DNA from 3 places in the Klebsiella sp. M041 genome. Region 3 is predicted to be linked to each of the others. Evidence: predicted binding sites of a transcription regulator. Region 3 holds the regulator's gene; each other region holds the start of a gene.
What was found. The regulator Fur, encoded in region 3, represses iron uptake genes when iron is present. The targets are predictions, from matches to a motif close to ATAATAATGAGAACNACTATCAA.

Region 1: efeU (iron uptake transporter permease EfeU) is a predicted target of Fur. The motif match lies at 2,562-2,584, and genes of this name have one in related genera.
Region 2: AC6CWS_RS14595 (TonB-dependent siderophore receptor) is a predicted target of Fur. The motif match lies at 2,928-2,950, and genes of this name have one in related genera.

Annotation. Positions count from the first base shown of each region.
Region 1 is NZ_JCAXWU010000004.1:89,952-95,901, reverse strand. It holds gene putP (sodium/proline symporter PutP) at 1-584, shown strand, start outside; gene AC6CWS_RS06075 (DUF3574 domain-containing protein) at 719-1,153, shown strand; gene AC6CWS_RS06070 (NupC/NupG family nucleoside CNT transporter) at 1,185-2,369, opposite strand; gene efeU (iron uptake transporter permease EfeU) at 2,640-3,470, shown strand; gene efeO (iron uptake system protein EfeO) at 3,522-4,649, shown strand; gene efeB (iron uptake transporter deferrochelatase/peroxidase subunit) at 4,654-5,937, shown strand.
Region 2 is NZ_JCAXWU010000010.1:40,278-46,227, forward strand. It holds gene AC6CWS_RS14585 (circularly permuted type 2 ATP-grasp protein) at 1-552, opposite strand, end outside; gene AC6CWS_RS14590 (alpha,alpha-trehalase) at 1,039-2,772, shown strand; gene AC6CWS_RS14595 (TonB-dependent siderophore receptor) at 3,028-5,148, shown strand; gene emtA (membrane-bound lytic murein transglycosylase EmtA) at 5,190-5,801, opposite strand.
Region 3 is NZ_JCAXWU010000008.1:179,426-185,375, reverse strand. It holds gene tcuB (tricarballylate utilization 4Fe-4S protein TcuB) at 1-951, opposite strand, end outside; gene tcuA (FAD-dependent tricarballylate dehydrogenase TcuA) at 938-2,341, opposite strand; gene tcuR (tricarballylate utilization LysR family transcriptional regulator TcuR) at 2,439-3,365, opposite strand; gene fur (ferric iron uptake transcriptional regulator) at 3,493-3,945, opposite strand; gene fldA (flavodoxin FldA) at 4,237-4,767, opposite strand; gene ybfE (LexA regulated protein) at 4,919-5,212, opposite strand; gene ybfF (esterase) at 5,346-5,950, opposite strand, start outside.

The sequences.
Region 1 (5,950 bases), on a different contig from region 3:
ATGCCGAGCGCGTGTTTATCGAACTGGCGCAAATCCTGTTTAACCCATGGATTGCCGGGATCCTGCTGTCGGCGATTCTGGCGGCGGTGATGTCCACCCTGAGCTGTCAGCTGCTGGTCTGCTCCAGCGCGATTACCGAAGACCTGTATAAAGCCTTCCTGCGTAAAAACGCCGGTCAGAAAGAGCTGGTGTGGGTGGGCCGGATGATGGTGCTGGTGGTTGCCCTGGTGGCGATTGCCCTGGCGGCCAATCCGGAAAACCGCGTGCTGGGTCTGGTGAGCTATGCCTGGGCCGGCTTCGGCGCCGCCTTTGGTCCGGTGGTGCTGTTCTCGGTGATGTGGTCGCGCATGACCCGTAACGGCGCGCTGGCCGGGATGGTGATTGGCGCCCTGACCGTGATCGTCTGGAAGCAGTTTGGCTGGCTGGGCCTGTATGAAATTATTCCGGGCTTTGTCTTCGGCAGCATCGGGATCGTGGTCTTTAGCCTGCTGGATAAAGCGCCGTCGGCCAGCATGCAGCAGCGCTTCGCCGAAGCGGATGCCCACTACCATACGCCGCCGCCGGTACGCGCCACGGCTGAGTAAGATCAACTGATGTTCACGAGCCCGCCGCTGGCGGGCTTTTTTTTGCCTGTTGCCGGGCTGGAATATTATAACCCTTGCTAATTATTTGAAAATCCGCTGATATTTCCTGACTAATAACAATGAGGATAGCAAAGATGACGTTCAGACAGGGTGCAATGGCGCTGGTGCTGGCAGGGTTACTCAGCGGCTGCGCGGCGGGTGGAAGTTCGTCGACCAGCGCGCCGAAGCCCGGCGCCTGCCCGGCGGATCAGTCCATGGTGCAAACCACGCTTTACTTCGGCCTGAGCCGCCCGGCGGGGAAAGACATCACCCCTGATGAGTGGCAACAGTTTGTCGACCGCGACGTCACGCCGCGTTTTCGCGACGGGCTGACGGTGTTTGACGCTCGCGGCCAGTGGCTGGGTCAGAATGGACAGGTGGTGCGGGAGCAGAGTAAGGCGCTGATGGTGATCCATGGCAACGACGCGCAGAGCGAGGCCGGTATTGAGGCGCTGCGCCAGGGCTATAAATTACGGTTCGCGCAGGAGTCGGTGATGCGTGTCGACCAGCCGGTCTGCGTACAGTTCTGAGTTAACGGCGGGGGTAGCCCCGCCGTTTGTCTTACAGCACCAGCCCGGCGAAGCTGGCCGAAAGCAGGCTCACCAGCGTGGCGCTATACACCAGCCGCAGGCCGAAGCGGGAGACGATATTGCCCTGCGGTTCATTCAGGCCTTTGATCGCCCCGGCGATAATGCCGATCGAGGCAAAGTTGGCAAACGACACCAGAAAGACCGAGAGAATGCCAAGCCCGCGCGGCGTCATGCTGGCGGCAATCTTTTGCAGCTCAATCATCGCCACAAATTCGTTCGCGACCAGCTTGGTGGCCATGATGCTGCCGGCGTTCAGCGCATCGCTCAGCGGAATGCCGATAAGCCAGGCCAGCGGATAGAAGACGTAGCCGAGGATCTGCTGGAAGCTGAGGCCAAACAGGGTAGCGAACAGCGCGTTAATGGCGCTGATCAGCGCGATAAAGCCGATCAGCATCGCCAGAATAATCATCGCCACCTTAAAGCCGGCCAAAATATATTCCCCGAGCATTTCAAAGAAACTCTGCGATTCATGCAGCTTCTCCAGCTTTATTTCCTGCTCGCTGCCCGGCCGCGTCGGGTTAATCACCGACAGCACGATAAAGGTGCTGAACATATTCAGGATCAGCGCCGCGACGACGTATTTGGCGTCCTGCATGGTCATATAGGCGCCGACGATCGACAGCGATACGGTCGACATGGCCGTCGCCGCCATGGTGAACAGACCCCGCGAGGAGAGGTCGCCCAGCACGCCTTTGTAGGCGATGAAGTTTTCTGACTGGCCGAGGATCAGTGAGCTGACGGCGTTAAAAGATTCCAGCTTACCCATGCCGTTGACCTTCGACAGCAGGGTGCCAATGACGCGAATAAAAATCGGCAGGATCCGCCAGTGCTGGAGAATACCAATCAGCGCGGAAATAAACACAATCGGACACAGGACGCCAAGGAAAATAAAGGCTAAGCCTTTTTCGCTCATGCCGCCAAAGACGAAATTGGTCCCTTCGGCGGCAAAGCCTAATAGCGAAGCAAAAAAGCCGGAGATATTTTTCACCAGCCACAGGCCGCTTTCGGCGTGCAGGAAAAAGAAAGCGAGCGCTATTTCGATAATAATCAACTGGAGAATATAACGAATACGAATTTTTTGTCTGTCATAGCTGACAAGCCAGGCCAGGGCGAGGATCACCGCCAGCGCCAGCAGGAAATGAAAAAATGCAGTCATGTTGTACTTTTCGCAGGTCAATAAGGCCGCCATTTAGCCATAGCCGCTGCGACGGGTAAATATCTGACGTAAAAAATCCTTTGCTTATTCTTTTCCCTCATAACAGGCGAATATTTTCATAAGTCATTATTTGCCAGCGATTTATTTACAACTGATCATCATTCTCTGCACATTTTGCTTGTGTTTCTGAGTATTGTAATGATAATCACTATCATAAATATTACCTGTTTTTGCATTCGTTGACGGTGCTTTACATTTAAGGGTATTGGCATGTTTGTCCCATTTCTCATTATGTTACGCGAAGGCCTGGAGGCGGCGCTGATTGTCAGCCTGATCGCCAGCTATCTGAAACGCACCCAGCGCGGCAACTGGATTGGCGTGATGTGGATTGGCGTGATCCTCGCGGCGGCGCTGTGTCTTGGCTTAGGCATTTTTATCAACGAAACCACTGGTGAATTTCCTCAGCGTGAACAGGAGCTGTTCGAAGGGATCGTCGCGGTCATCGCGGTGGTGATCCTGACGTGGATGGTCTTCTGGATGCGCAATGTCTCACGCAACGTCAAGCAGCAGCTGGAACAGGCCGTGGACAAGGCGCTACAGCGCGGAAATCACCATGGCTGGGCGCTGGTGATGATGGTCTTTTTCGCGGTCGCCCGTGAGGGGCTGGAGTCGGTCTTCTTTCTGCTGGCGGCATTCCAGCAGGATGTCGGCATCTGGCCGCCGCTGGGGGCGCTGCTGGGGCTGGCCACGGCTATCGTGCTGGGCTTCCTGCTCTACTGGGGCGGTATCCGTCTCAACCTCGGCGTGTTCTTCAAATGGACCAGCCTGTTTATCCTGCTGGTGGCCGCTGGCCTGGCCGCGGGGGCGATCCGCGCCTTCCACGAGGCGGGCCTGTGGAACCTGTTCCAGGAGACCGCCTTCGATCTGAGCGCTGTGCTGTCGACGCATACGCTGTTCGGCACGCTGCTGGAAGGGATCTTCGGCTACCAGGAGACGCCAAGCGTCAGCGAAGTGGCTGTTTATCTGCTTTATCTGATCCCGGCGCTGGTGCTGTTTGCGCTGCCGCCGCGAAATAATACGACTGCCTCGCGGGCTGCCTGACCGGGCGCTGCGAGCTTATAAGCGACACTCTACTTACCGAAAGGGATGATCATGATGATTCATTTTCGCCGTAATGCGCTGCGGGTGACCGTGGCCGCGCTGCTCTGCTCTGCATTCGGTGCTCAGGCTGCGGATATCCCGCAGGTCAAAGTCACCGTCAACGATAAACAGTGCGAGCCGATGCAGGTGACCGTTAACGCGGGTAAAACCCAGTTTATTATTCAGAACCACAGCCAGAAAGCGCTGGAGTGGGAGATTCTGAAAGGGGTCATGGTGGTGGAAGAGCGTGAGAACATCGCGCCGGGCTTTACCCAGAAGCTCACCGCGAACCTGCAGCCGGGCGAATATGACATGACCTGCGGCCTGCTCACCAACCCGAAAGGCAAACTGATCGTCACCGGCGCCGCCACCAAAGACGCGGCGAAAGCCGATGCGGTGCTGAGCCTCGGCGAAGCGATCACCGCTTACAAAGCCTATGTGACGGCGGAAACCGCGCAGCTGGTCAGCGGCACCAAAGCCTTTACCGACGCGGTGAAAGCGGGCGATATCGAGAAAGCGAAAGCGCTGTACGCCCCGACGCGCCAGCATTACGAGCGCATCGAGCCGATCGCCGAGCTGTTCTCTGACCTTGACGGCAGCATCGACGCCCGCGAAGACGACTTCGAGAAAAAAGCGGAAGATCCGAAATTCACCGGTTTCCACCGTCTGGAAAAGGCGCTGTTTGGCGATAACAGTGTCAAGGGCATGGAAAAATACGCCGATCAGCTGAACAGCGATGTGCTGGAGCTGCAAAAACGCATCAGCGAGCTGGCGTTCCCGCCGTCAAAAGTCGTGGGCGGTGCGGCAGGATTAATTGAAGAAGTCGCGGCCAGCAAGATCAGCGGTGAAGAAGATCGCTACAGCCATACCGACCTGTGGGACTTCCAGGCCAATATTGACGGCGCGCAGAAAATTGTCGACCTGCTGCGCCCGCAGCTGCAAAAAGAGAACAGCGCGCTGCTGGCGAAAGTGGACGCCAACTTTAAGAAAGTGGACAGTATCCTCAGCAAATACCGCACCAAAGACGGTTTCGAAACTTACGATAAGCTGACCACCGCTGACCGTAATGCGCTGAAAGGGCCGATCACCACCCTGGCGGAAGATCTGGCTCAGCTGCGCGGGATCCTGGGTCTGGACTAAGTCGATGGCACAACAGAAACCACACGACGTGAACGAGCCGTCACGTCGCCGCTTATTGAAAGGGATCGGCGCGCTTGGCGGCGCGCTGGCCATCACCGGCGGCTGCCCGGTGGCGCATGCGGCAAAAGCGGAAAGCTCCCCCGGGACGCTCGCACCCGACGCGCGTCAGGAAAAACAGCCATTCTACGGCCGGCATCAGGCGGGCATTCTGACGCCACAGCAGGCCTCGATGATGCTGGTGGCGTTCGACGTGCTGGCGTCAGATAAAGCCGACCTCGAGCGTCTGTTCCGGCTGCTGACCCAGCGTATCGCCTTTTTAACCCACGGCGGCCCGGCGCCGGATACGCCTAATCCCCGGCTGCCGCCGATGGATTCCGGCATCTTAGGGCCGTGGATTGCCCCGGATAACCTGACCATCACCGTCTCGGTCGGCCATTCGCTGTTTGATGAGCGCTTTGGCCTCGCGGATAAAGTGCCGAGAAAACTGCAGCCGATGACTCGCTTCCCCAATGATTCGCTGGATGCCGCCCTGTGCCATGGCGACCTGCTGCTGCAGATCTGCGCCAATACTCAGGATACGGTGATCCACGCCCTGCGCGATGTCATCAAACATACGCCGGATTTGCTCAGCGTGCGCTGGAAGCGGGAAGGGTTTATCTCCGATAGCGCGGCGCGCAGCAAAGGCAAAGAGACCCCCATCAACCTGCTGGGTTTTAAAGACGGCACCGCTAATCCGGCGAGCCATGACAGCGCGCTGATGGATCAGGTCGTGTGGGTAACGGCGGATCAGGACGAGCCGGCCTGGGCCGTGGGCGGCAGCTATCAGGCGGCGCGCATCATCCAGTTTCACGTCGAGTTCTGGGACCGGACGCCGCTGAAAGAGCAGCAGACGATCTTTGGCCGCGACAAACACACCGGAGCGCCGCTGGGGATGAAAAACGAGCACGATACCCCGGATTACAGCAACGATCCTGGCGGCGAGACGATCGCGCTGGATAGCCATATTCGTCTGGCCAATCCTCGCACGCCGGAAACCCAGTCCAGCCTGATGATGCGCCGCGGCTACAGCTATTCGCTGGGCGTCACTAACGCCGGGCAACTGGATATGGGGCTGTTGTTCGTTTGCTATCAGCACGATCTGGAAAAGGGTTTTCTGACGGTGCAGAAACGGCTTAACGGCGAGGCGCTGGAGGAGTACGTCAAACCCATTGGCGGGGGCTACTTCTTTGTTTTACCCGGCGTAGTGGATGACAAGCACTACCTGGGACAGACGCTGCTGCAGGCCTGATACCGACCCTGTC
Region 2 (5,950 bases), on a different contig from region 3:
CATCATCATCTTACGGTTTTCGAGCATGTAGGAGACACCGGACGGCGTGCGCAGATTATCCTCCAGCACGTAGTACTGACCGTCGTTATTGCGCACCATATCGACGCCGGTGATATGGGCATAGGTGTTGTTTGGCAGGTTGATGCCCTGCATGCACGGCTGATACTGCTCGTTGGCCAGCACCTGTTCGGCCGGGATCAGCCCCGCACGCAGGATATTCTGCTCATGATAGATGTCATAGAGAAAAGCGTTCAGCGCTTTCACCCGCTGGCGTATACCGCGGTCAATGCGCTGCCACTCCCCGGCGGGGATGATCCGCGGCACGCTGTCAAACGGGATCAGCCGCTCGGTCCCTTCATCCTCGCCGTAAACGTTAAAAGTGATGCCGATACGGTGAAAGAGCAGTTCCGCTTGCGCTTTTTTCTGCCGGATAGAGAATTGATCGGTGTTGCGAAACCATTGCCACCAGGCATTATAGTGCGGCCGCTGTTCACCCTGGGCGGTCAGCATCTCGTCATAATAATGCCCGTCAGGAAGCGTTATTTTTATCATGGCCGTCTCCTCCGGTTGTACTCACTTTGTGGTAATCCCGGTAAGAGATAAGCATTAATTATGCCAGGTCATCCGCCGCCGCGGCGTTGTGCAAATCGGTTCTGACCCGCCGTCTGATTGTGCAAAAAATCGCCACAATGGCCGCCTGCGCCCGCCTGCGGTTGCACCGTCGTGAGGCAGGGCGACGATTTTTGCGCCATGGTGGACGCCAGCGCCGTCAGCCAGTGTGCCGCAGGCCGGGCCTCACAACCCTTCTCGATCCGCTGGTATTCGCCTCCAGCGCGCCGTGGCCAGTGGCCCGGGCGCGCTGGCTTGTCTGTAAGACTAATCGCTTTGCCGGCGGTTGTAGCAGAAAACCAGGCAGGTAAATCCTCTGTTTTCGCGCAAAATGTTACCCCTGACACGCGCAGCGGCAGATATTCGTCTAAGGTTTTTGGATGGCCAAACGTCGTGGCCCGCAGTCGATAATGATAAGGAGAACTCCCCATGACGAGTACTGATGCACATCGTCCCGCTGCTTTGCCCTGTTCCCTGCGCCTGGCGATCGGCGGCGCCCTGCTCGCCCTGATGAGCCTGAATGTCCAGGCGGAAGACGGCAAAACCGCGCCGCCACCCTCGCCGGATATTCTGCTGGGCCCGTTGTTCAATGATGTCCAGAGCGCGAAGCTCTTTGCCGATCAAAAAACCTTCGCCGACGCGATCCCTAACAGCGATCCGCTGATGATCCTTGCCGATTACCGGATGCAAAAAAACCAGGCCAGCTTCGACCTGCGCCACTTCGTCGAGCTGAACTTCACGCTGCCGAAAGAGAACGACACCTATGTGCCGCCCAAAGGGCAAACCCTGCGTCAGCATATCGACGGCCTGTGGCCGGTCCTGACCCGCAGCACCGTCGAGGTGGAAAAGTGGGACTCGCTGCTGCCGCTGCCTAAGCCCTACGTGGTCCCCGGAGGACGCTTTCGCGAAGTCTATTACTGGGACAGCTATTTCACCATGCTGGGTCTTGCCGAAAGCGGTCACTGGGATAAAGTCGAAGATATGGTCGCCAACTTCGCCGCGGAAATTGACACCTGGGGCCATATCCCCAACGGTAACCGCACCTATTACCTCAGCCGTTCGCAGCCCCCCTTCTTCTCCTTTATGGTAAGCCTGCTGGCGACGCACGATGGCGACCAGGTGCTGAAAACCTACCAGCCGCAGCTGGAGAAAGAGTATCGCTACTGGATGGCCGGGGCGGACGCGCTGGCTCCCGGCAGCGCCGACAAACGGGCGGTGCGGATGGCCGATGGCGCGCTGCTCAACCGCTACTGGGACGATAACGACACCCCGCGCCCCGAGTCCTGGCTTGACGACGTCAAAACCGCCAAAAGCAACCCGAATCGTCCGGCCACCGAGATCTATCGCGACCTGCGCTCCGCCGCCGCTTCCGGCTGGGATTTCAGCTCCCGCTGGATGGACAATCCGCAGCAGCTTGCCACCATTCGCACCACCTCGATTGTCCCGGTCGATCTCAATGCCCTGATGTTCCATCTGGAGAAAACCCTCGCCCGCGCCAGTAAAGCTGCGGGGGACAGCGCCGGCGCTACGCGGTACGATGCGCTGGCCAACACCCGCCAGCAGGCTATCGAGAAATACCTGTGGAATGAAAAAGAGGGGTGGTACGCCGATTACGATCTGAAAAGCCACAAGGTGCGCAATCAGCTGACCGCCGCGGCGCTGTTCCCGCTGTACGTCAATGCCGCGTCACGCGAGCGGGCGACGAAAGTGGCGGCCGCCGCCGAGTCGCGGCTGCTCAAACCCGGCGGGCTGACCACCACCACCGTCAACAGCGGCCAGCAGTGGGACGCCCCCAACGGCTGGGCGCCGCTGCAGTGGGTGGCCGTCGAGGGGCTGCAAAACTATGGCCAGCAGAAGATCGCCATGGAGGTCAGCTGGCGTTTCCTGACCAACGTGCAGCATACCTATGACAGCAAACAAAAACTGGTGGAGAAGTATGATGTGAGTTCGACCGGCACCGGCGGCGGCGGTGGGGAATATCCACTGCAGGACGGTTTTGGCTGGACCAACGGCGTCACCCTTAAGATGCTGGACCTGATCTGCCCGCAGGAGAAACCCTGCGATGCGCTGCCCGCCACCCGTCCGGCGACAACGCCTTCACTACAGGACAAACCCGCCGCTAACGACCCCGCCCCTGCGGCACCGCAAAAGACCGGCTCCTGACGCTGTTCCGCTTCCCCCTACCAAAATCGGTAGGGGTGAAGCGGTCTCCCTGGTCACGACCCTCCCGCGCAGGGCCATTCTGCGGCTCGCGGGAAACACCTCTCCACCCCCTCGCGCTGAACAGGTCACCTTTTCGCTTGATTGCACAAATACAAACAATAATAATTCGCATTACTTTTTAACGAATAATGACAGATTCGTTTTTCCCGCGGCGGCGTACAGGAGTACCAGACCGCGCTGGTTCAGGATGATCTTATGAACGTGGCTATTTCTCGAAAACGCCCGGGGCTGCTGTACGCCCTCGCGGTCGCACTTCCCTTCACCGCGCAGGCCGAAGAGACGGTGGTGGTGACGGCCAGCCCGCCGGCGTCTGCCAGCGCGCCGACTGAAGGCTATAGCGCCAGCACCTCGCTCGGGGCGACGAAAACCGACCAGCCGTTAATCACCACCGCCCAGTCGGTGTCGGTTGTCACCCGCCAGCAGATGGCGGATCAGGGGGCGAATACCATCAGCCAGGCGCTGGAATATACCCCAGGGGTCTACTCCAGCTTCGGCGGCGGCGCCACCCGGTTTGACGCCATCTCCCTGCGCGGCTACCACGGCGGCGACGTCGATAACCTGTTCCTCGACGGCATGCGCCTGATGAGCGACGGCGGCAGCCATAACGTTGTGCAGATCGACCCATGGTTTATCGAACGCGTCGATGTGATCCGCGGCCCCTCCTCCGCGCTCTACGGGCAAAGCGTGCCGGGCGGCGTGGTCAACCTGACCTCCAAGCGCCCGCAGTTCAGTCAGCAGGGCCACGTCCGCCTGACTGGCGGAACGCAAAATACCAAAGGCGCGGCCTTCGATTACACCGACGCCATCAATGAGCAGTGGGCATGGCGGCTGATCGGTATGACCCGCAGCAGCGACACGCAGTATGACCATACCCGCGAAGAGCGCTACGCCATTTCGCCTTCCCTGCTGTGGCAGCCGGACAGCGACACCTCGCTGCTGCTGCGCGCCTATCTGCAAAAAGATCCTTCCGGCGGCTATCATGGCTCTTTGCCGCTGGACGGCACCCGCTTCGCGCACAATGGCCGTAAGCTCTCCACCAGCACCAACGAGGGCGATCCGGGAGATGGCTATCAGCGCCGTCAGCAGATCTACAGCTATGAGTTTGACCACCAGTTCACCGACGTCTGGTCGGTCTATTCCGCCGGGAGCTACACCCACACCAACGTCTCCCTCGATCAGGTCTACCAGGTCGGCTGGATAGATGACAGCGATAGGCTGGCCCGTGGCTACAGCGGCTCGCGCGGTTCGCTGGACGGCTGGTCAACCGATAACCGCCTGCGCGCCGATTTCAACACTGGCGATCTGGCGCATACCCTGATCCTCGGCGCCGAATATCATCGCTTCCGCAACGATCTGTGGACCGGCGCCGGCGGCGCGGCGCCGCTTAACCCGTTTACCGGCTATACCGCCCAGACCGGGCATACCGTGACCTACAGCGATGACAATAATCGCCGCTATTACCAGACCGGGCTGTATCTGCAGGATGAGATGGTCTGGGACCGCTGGCATATGGATGTTTCCGCCCGCTATGACCGCATCGTTTCCCAGCAGGTCAGCGACACCCAGGGCACCTCGAACCGCCGTTCAGACGATCATATCAGCGGCCGCGCCTCGCTGTTATACGCTCTGGACAACGGGCTTTCACCCTATCTGAGCTACAGTCAGGCGATTACCCCGGCGATGCTGCCCGGCGCGGATGGCAAACCGTTGAAACCGACCACCGCCGAACAGTTTGAAGCCGGCCTGAAGTTCCAGCCGCCGGGCAGCAGCGACCTCTACAGCATCGCGATTTACGACCTGACGCAAAAGGATGTCGCCACCCGCGACCCGAACATCGCCACCGCCACCTATATTCCTGCGGGGAAAGTGCATTCCCAGGGCGTCGAACTGGAAGCGCACCATCAGATCACGCCGCAGCTGAGCACTATCGCCTCGTATACCTGGAATCGTCTGCGCTTCCAGGATACTAAGGACGGTACCGACAACAACACGCCGCAGCTGACCCCGGATCAGATGGCCTCCTTCTGGGCGCGCTATCAGTTCCCGGCGGGGATCTCGGTGGGCGCCGGCGTCCGCTACATCGGCAAACAGTGGGCGGATGATGCCAACACCGCGCGGCTGCCGTCGGTGACGTTGATGGATGCCATGATGCGGGCCGACCTCGGCGTCTGGTCGCCGGGGCTGAAAGGCGCTTATGTGCAGGTTAACGCCAACAATATCGGCAATCGTGAATACGTTTCCGGCTGCTACGGCACCGGCAACTGCTACTGGGGAGCAGAGCGCAGCGTGATGGCTACCGTCGGCTACGATTTCTGAGGACGTGGCCTCCGGGAGACTCCCGGAGGCCAAACGAGGGATTACATGGCATCCAGCGCTTTCTGCAGCTTCCAGATATAGCGCGGCGCCTGCGGAGCCGGGTGTTTTTTCACCACATGCTCGAAGAACTCATCGGCGTCGAGATCGTTAATCTCGTCGATGGCGTCCTGCCGGTTTGACGAGAAGGTGCGCAACAGCGCGCCCGCGCCGTTGGCGTAGGAGACCACCACCGCATAGCGCATCACCTGCGGGTCTTTGATCCCCGCCAGCGGGCCGTTTTCCAGAATGCTCAGATAGGCGGCCCCCATCGAGATATTCCGTTCCGGGTTTTTCAGCTCACTGACCGACGGCTCGCCGCGCCAGCCCATCCGCCGATAGACATCGCGTCCGGAGGTCGACGGCTTAAGCTGCATCAGCCCGACGGCGCCGGATTTACTCACTACCGCAGGGTTACCGCCCGACTCGATGGCGATAATCGCCGTGATCAGCTGCGGATCCACGCCCCAGGCGGCGCCGGCTTTTTCACTGATCGGCATCCACTGCATCGCCCGCTTCACCGGGACCTCGGGGTTCCACGGCGGATTGGTGTAATCATGTTTCGAACTACAACCGGCCAGAAAAACGACTAAAATAAGCAACCATCTCAATTTCACACATCTATCCTTATCTACCCAAACGCCATCATGCTGCAGAACGACGGCAGCGGTACGACCCCCGCCCGCCGACAGCCTGATGGATGACGGGTGCGGATTGAAGTTAGCCACCTGGAGATGACAATCGCCATTCCAGGCGGCATCATAAC
Region 3 (5,950 bases):
CAGGCCGGTGAAGCTGGTCAGCAGCAGCAGCAGAATAAATCCGCGATCCATCGGTTTCTGCCGCGCGTCGCCGTGCAGCGGCGAGCGGCGCAGGTTCAGCCACAGCAGGCCCGCCGGGCCGACCAGCAGGCCGATGCCGCCGAGGGTGCCGAGCAGCACCGGCAGGCTGAAGAAGGGGTAGGGGGCTTCCTGGCCGGCGATATAGTGATAGCCCGTGGCCACCACGGTGGCGGCGAAGCAGAGCATAAAGCCGTAGAAGGTGCAGTGGTGGAAACGGCGGCGCAGCAGGGTGAAGGCGTCATCGGCTTCGTTGCAGCCTTTCCCGTGCCCGCCGTCGAGATATTTCAGCGTCAGCGCATCATGGGATGCCTTCGCAATATCAATCGGTTGCGGCTGGCCCGGGGAGATCTCGCGCCAGAAGCGGATCACCCCGCTCATCAGTAAGCCAATCGCCAGCACAAAGACCGAACCAAACATCCACGCCAGCAGGTTATGGGGGAATATCTGGTAGAAGTCGCCCGCCAGCGGCGGATGGCGCAGCGAGCCTTTGAGCCCCATCGCCAGCAGCAGAAAGACAATCAGGCCGCCGACCAGCGCCAGCACGGTGGTCATGCCGGCCCGGCGGTACAGGCTGCTAAAGGCGGCGGGCTGGGCGTAGTGTTGATAGGTCTCGAGCCGGACTTCGGCCATCGCCTTCGGCACGTTAATGGCGAACTCGTGCGGTGGCGCATACTGGCAGGCATGCAGGCAAGCGCCGCAGTTATGGCACAGGTTAGCCAGATAGTTGATATCCGCCTTGCCAAAGGCCAGGCGCTGGGTCATCGCCGGGAACACGGCGCAAAACCCTTCGCAGTAGCGGCAGGCGTTACACACCTGCATCACCCGTTCGACTTCCGCCTCCGGTTCGGTGATGATCTGCGCGTCAATGATCAGCTTTTCAAGCGACTTCATGGTGTTTCTCCTGCTGCGCCGACCGGGCGGCTTGCTGGCCGGCGATGCGGCCGAAGGTGGTGCCGATCGACATCCCGACGCCGGCGGTGTAGCCCTTGCCCAGCACGTTGCCGGCCATCATTTCCCCGGCGACGAACAGATTACGGCTGGGTTGACCGGCGAAATGGACGGCGGCGGTGTCGTCGACGTAGAGCCCGAGGTAGGTGAAGGTGATCCCCGGACGCAGGGCGTAGCCGTAGTAAGGCGGCGTATCGATGGGGCGCGCCCAGTGGGTTTTCGCCGGCGTGAGGCCAGAGGTCGCGCAGTTATCCAGGCGGGTGTGATCGAACTGGCCCGGCGCGCAGGCGGCATTATAGTCGGCGATGGTTTGCGCTAAGCGTTCGCCGTCCAGCCCCAGCTGGCGGGCCAGTTCCGCGATGGTATTGGCCTGAGCGCCGGGAAAGACGGGGGGCATAAAGTGGCCGATGGCTTTGCTGTCGATGATCGAGTAGCCGATCTGTCCTGGCTGGTGGGCGACCAGTCGGCCCCAGATGGCGTAGCGTTTAGGCCAGAAATCTTCCCCCTCATCATAAAAGCGCACGGCATCGCGGTTGACCACCACCCCCAGCGAAACGCAGTCGACGCGGGTGCAGATCCCGCCGTCATAGAGCGGCGCCCGGGCGTCAATGGCGACGCAGTGGGACTGGGAAGGATCGCCGATGATATCGGCCCCGGCGTCGATCATAAACTTGAGCAGCCCCCCCTGGTTGAAGCGCGTGCCGCGGATGAGAAAGTTATCGGCGGGCCATTCGCCGCGGTCATTTTGCCCCCAGGCCTCGCGCAGCCACTCGCGGTTGGATTCAAATCCGCCGGCGGCGAGGACGCAGCTTCTCGCGACAATCCGTTCCTCGCCCGCCAGCGCGGCGACAAATTCACCGTTGCGCAGTTCCAGGGCCTGCACCGGCGTGTTGTAGCGGATCTGCACCCCCATCCGCTCTGCGCTGCGGTAATAGGCATTGACCAGCGCTTTGCCGCCGCCCATAAAAAAGGCGTTGGTGCGGGCCACGTGCAGGGCGCCGGAGAGCGGCGGCTGAAAGTTAACCCCGTGCTGACGCATCCAGTCCCGGCACTGTGACGAGGTGCGGATCACCAGCCGGGCCAGCGCTTCGTTGGTGTTCCCTTCGGTGACGCGCAGCAGATCCTGCCAGTACTCCTCTTCCGGATAGCTGTCGACCAGCACGTCCTGCGGCGCATCGTGCATACAGCGCAGGTTACGCGTGTGCTGCGAGTTGCCGCCTCGCCACTCCCGCGGCGCCGCCTCCAGCAGCAGCACCGAGGCGCCGGCTTCCCGGGCGGTTAAGGCGGCGCATAGCGCGGCATTGCCGCCGCCAATGACCAGTACATCCACCATTATCGGCTCCCTTACAATTTAATGATTTGTTAAATTTGTAATGGGAATGTAGGCGGTAACGGCGACGGGGCGCTATGGCGTAACGCTAAAGAGGGGTTTAGTTAACGTAAAGGGTGGCGCCTGGCCAGCGATCGGACTCCACCAGCTGGCGCATGACTTTGCTTAGTATGACCCGTGCCGCAAGGCCTGCCGGGGTGAGCTCATCATCCGACAGGCTGACCAGAAAATTGGGGCGGCTGAGGATCGGATTAGCGATGCCGATCACCCTCAGCGCCTGATGGTCGAGATGGGAAATAGCGGCCCCGGGCTGCAGAGTGGCGCCCAGTCCGCTGCGCACGGCCTGCATCAGCAGGGCCAGACCGTCAATGTCCGCCACCACCTCAACGCTGAGGCTGTGCTGCTGGCAAACCGCCTCCAGCCTGCCGCGCAGGCCGTGGCCCTGGCTTGGCATAATCAGCGGCAGGGTGGTGAGCTGGTCAGGGGAAACAGGGTCATCCGGCAGCGAGGCCAACAGCGCATGGGTGCCGATCAGGAACAGGCGCTCTTCGAGCACCGGTCTGGCGCTCCAGCGCAGGATCTTCTCCTGCTGGAAGACGATGGCTAAATCCAGCTGGCGGGTGTTGATCATCCGCTCCAGATTCCCGGAGAGGCTTTCCACCAGGTGCAGGCGGACGTCGGGGTAGCTCTCGCGCATCGCGTTGATGAACGGTACGCCAAGAACGGAGGCGGTGCTGGGGGCCATGCCGACGCTGACGTGGCCCGACAGCCGCGCCTCGCGGGCGGCGAGGATGGCATCATCGGCATGACGCAGCGCCAGCTGCGCCTGTGAGTAGAAAGCGAGGCCCGCGCTGGTGGGCGTCACGCCGCGAGAGGTTCGCTGCAGGAGGCGAATGGACAGCTCATTTTCCAGACGCGCGATCTGCTGGCTGAGCGCCGAGACGCCGATATTCAGATCGAGCGCGGCGCGGCCCATGCTGCCGGTTTCAACAATGCGCGTAAAATAGCGTAGCTGGCGAAGTTCCATATCAACTCTCCGGACAAAGCGGGGACTCGCGAGGGTCGCCGCCGGGACGTGAGCGGGAAGCGCGGCAGAAGCGCCCATAAAAAAGCCAACCGGCTGGTTGGCTTTTCAGAGCAGGCGAAGCAGGGAATTACTTTTCCACCGCGTCGTGGGCGTGTTCGTCCTCGCGGCAATCACCTTCCGCACAGTGACCGTACAGATACAGACTGTGGTTGGTCAGGCGGATGCCGTGACGGGAAGCGATTTCACGCTGGCGCGCTTCGATAGAGTCATCACTGAATTCGATCACTTTGCCGCAGTCGAGGCAGATCAGGTGATCGTGGTGATGCTGCTGGGTCAGTTCGAAAACGGATTTACCGCCTTCAAAATTATGACGAGTCACGATACCGGCGTCATCAAACTGGTTGAGGACGCGGTAAACGGTCGCCAGACCAATCTCTTCGCCCATGTCGATCAGGCGTTTATATAAGTCTTCCGCACTGACATGATGGTTATCCGGTTCCTGCAGCACTTCAAGGATTTTCAGTCGAGGAAGTGTGACTTTCAGGCCAGCCTTCTTTAATGCGGTATTGTTGTCAGTCATGCGGAATCTGTCCTGTTGCTAAACGATCTACTTCCTTCAACGGAAGTCATACAGAAATTAACCCGACGTAATGCGTCTCATTATAGAACTGCCACTGGTAAATGAAAACTGCAAGCATCGGGCCTGGTTTGCTGTCAAAAACGAGGCACCAGCTACAAACTGCGTCACGTGCCTCGTAGAATCAGAGGACATTGTACAGATATGTGATTAAAAGTTAAAAACTTGTAGCTATTAGTTTGATTGCTTTTGTCTATTAATACGACGCAACTCAATGATTGCGCCGCTTAATTATCAGGCGTTTTTGATTTCTTCGAGGTGCAGCTCTTCAGCCACCTGCTTCACCCACTTCTCAACGCGCTCGTTGGTCAGTTCCGGCTGACGGTCTTCATCAATGGCGAGGCCGACGAAGTGGTCGTCATCCGCCAGGCCTTTGGAGGCCTCGAAGTGATAGCCGGCAGTCGGCCAGTGGCCAACGATGGTCGCGCCGCGCGGCTCAATGATGTCGCGGATGGTGCCCAGCGCATCGCAGAAGTACTCTGCGTAGTCTTCCTGGTCGCCGCAGCCGAACAGCGCCACCAGCTTGCCGTTAAAGTCGATCTCTTCCAGCGTCGGGAAGAAGTCGTCCCAGTCACACTGGGCTTCACCGTAGTACCAGGTCGGGATGCCGAGCAGCAGGATGTCGTGGGCTTCCAGATCTTCTTTGCTGCTTTTGGCAATGTCGTGAACATCAGCAACATCTTTACCAAGCTGCTTTTGAATCATTTTTGCAATATTTTCGGTGTTGCCGGTGTCGCTGCCAAAAAAGATGCCGATGATTGCCATGAGTAAAATAACCTCTTGAAACTTAAATGATGTGGTAGGGACGCGATGCCCACAGATAACGGCAATCATAGCAGAACAGGCAAGGACGCGGAAACAGCAATCACGCCCGACTGCACACTCTGCTACATGAATGCGGATTTTTCGCGGAAAGTTAGACTTTTCCCTGGCTGCGCAGGGCGGTTAATTGCGTCATCAGCATCTCTTCGATGAGATCGCTGCGGCTCATATTACGCGCTTCCGCCAGTTCGTTAAGCGCATCGACCGCGTCGGCGTTGAGCTTTAGCTCCACGCGCTTCAGCCCGCGCACTTTATCGCGTTTCAGCTGATTACGTTTGTTGATGCGCAGTTGTTCATCGCGCGACAGCGGATTGGTTTTTGGTCTTCCCGGGCGACGCTCGTTTGCGAACAAATCTAATGTCGTACGGTCCGTTTGTTCTTTTGCCATGATTCTGAGTGACTTCGGGGAAACAAGCTGCCGGGCTCTAGCCGGCGCAGATAGCGCGCCATCATACATCAGGCGAACGGCTGCGCCAACGACCGCGGGCATTCTGCGGCGCGGTCGGGCATATTTTAGCCAATCAGGCGCCAATGCTCGTGAGATAGCGGCGGATCGCGCGCAACACCGCTTCGGGTTTCTCGGCATGGACCCAGTGTCCGGCGCCGGCGATGACGTGGGCCCGGGCCTGCGGGAACTGGGCCAGCAGCGCGTCGCGGTAGGCGTCGGTCACGTAGGGTGAGTTGCCGCCGGGAATAAACTGCGTCGGATGCGGCCAGGCCGGGATGGTTTCCCAGCCGACGATATGCGGGTACTGGTCCCACAGCACCGGGACGTTGAAGCGCCAGTCGCCATCGACGAAAGATTTCAGCAGGAACTGAATCACCCCCTCTTCCTGCAGATGTTCGCGCATCACCTGCGCCGCCTGCTGGCGGGTGCTGGCGGCGGATTCGCTGACGGCGCGGATAGCGGCGAAGATCTCATCATGGCGGCGAACATGATAATCCACCGGGGCGATATCGATCGCCACCAGACCGTTGATGCGCTCCGGCGCCAGGGCGGTCAGCGCCATCACCGCTTTGCCGCCCATCGAATGGCCGATAAAGGTGGCGCGCTCAATCTGGTGCGCGTCGAGCGTATCGAGCAGATCCTGCGCCATCGCGGGGTAGGTCATCTCTGGCGACCGCG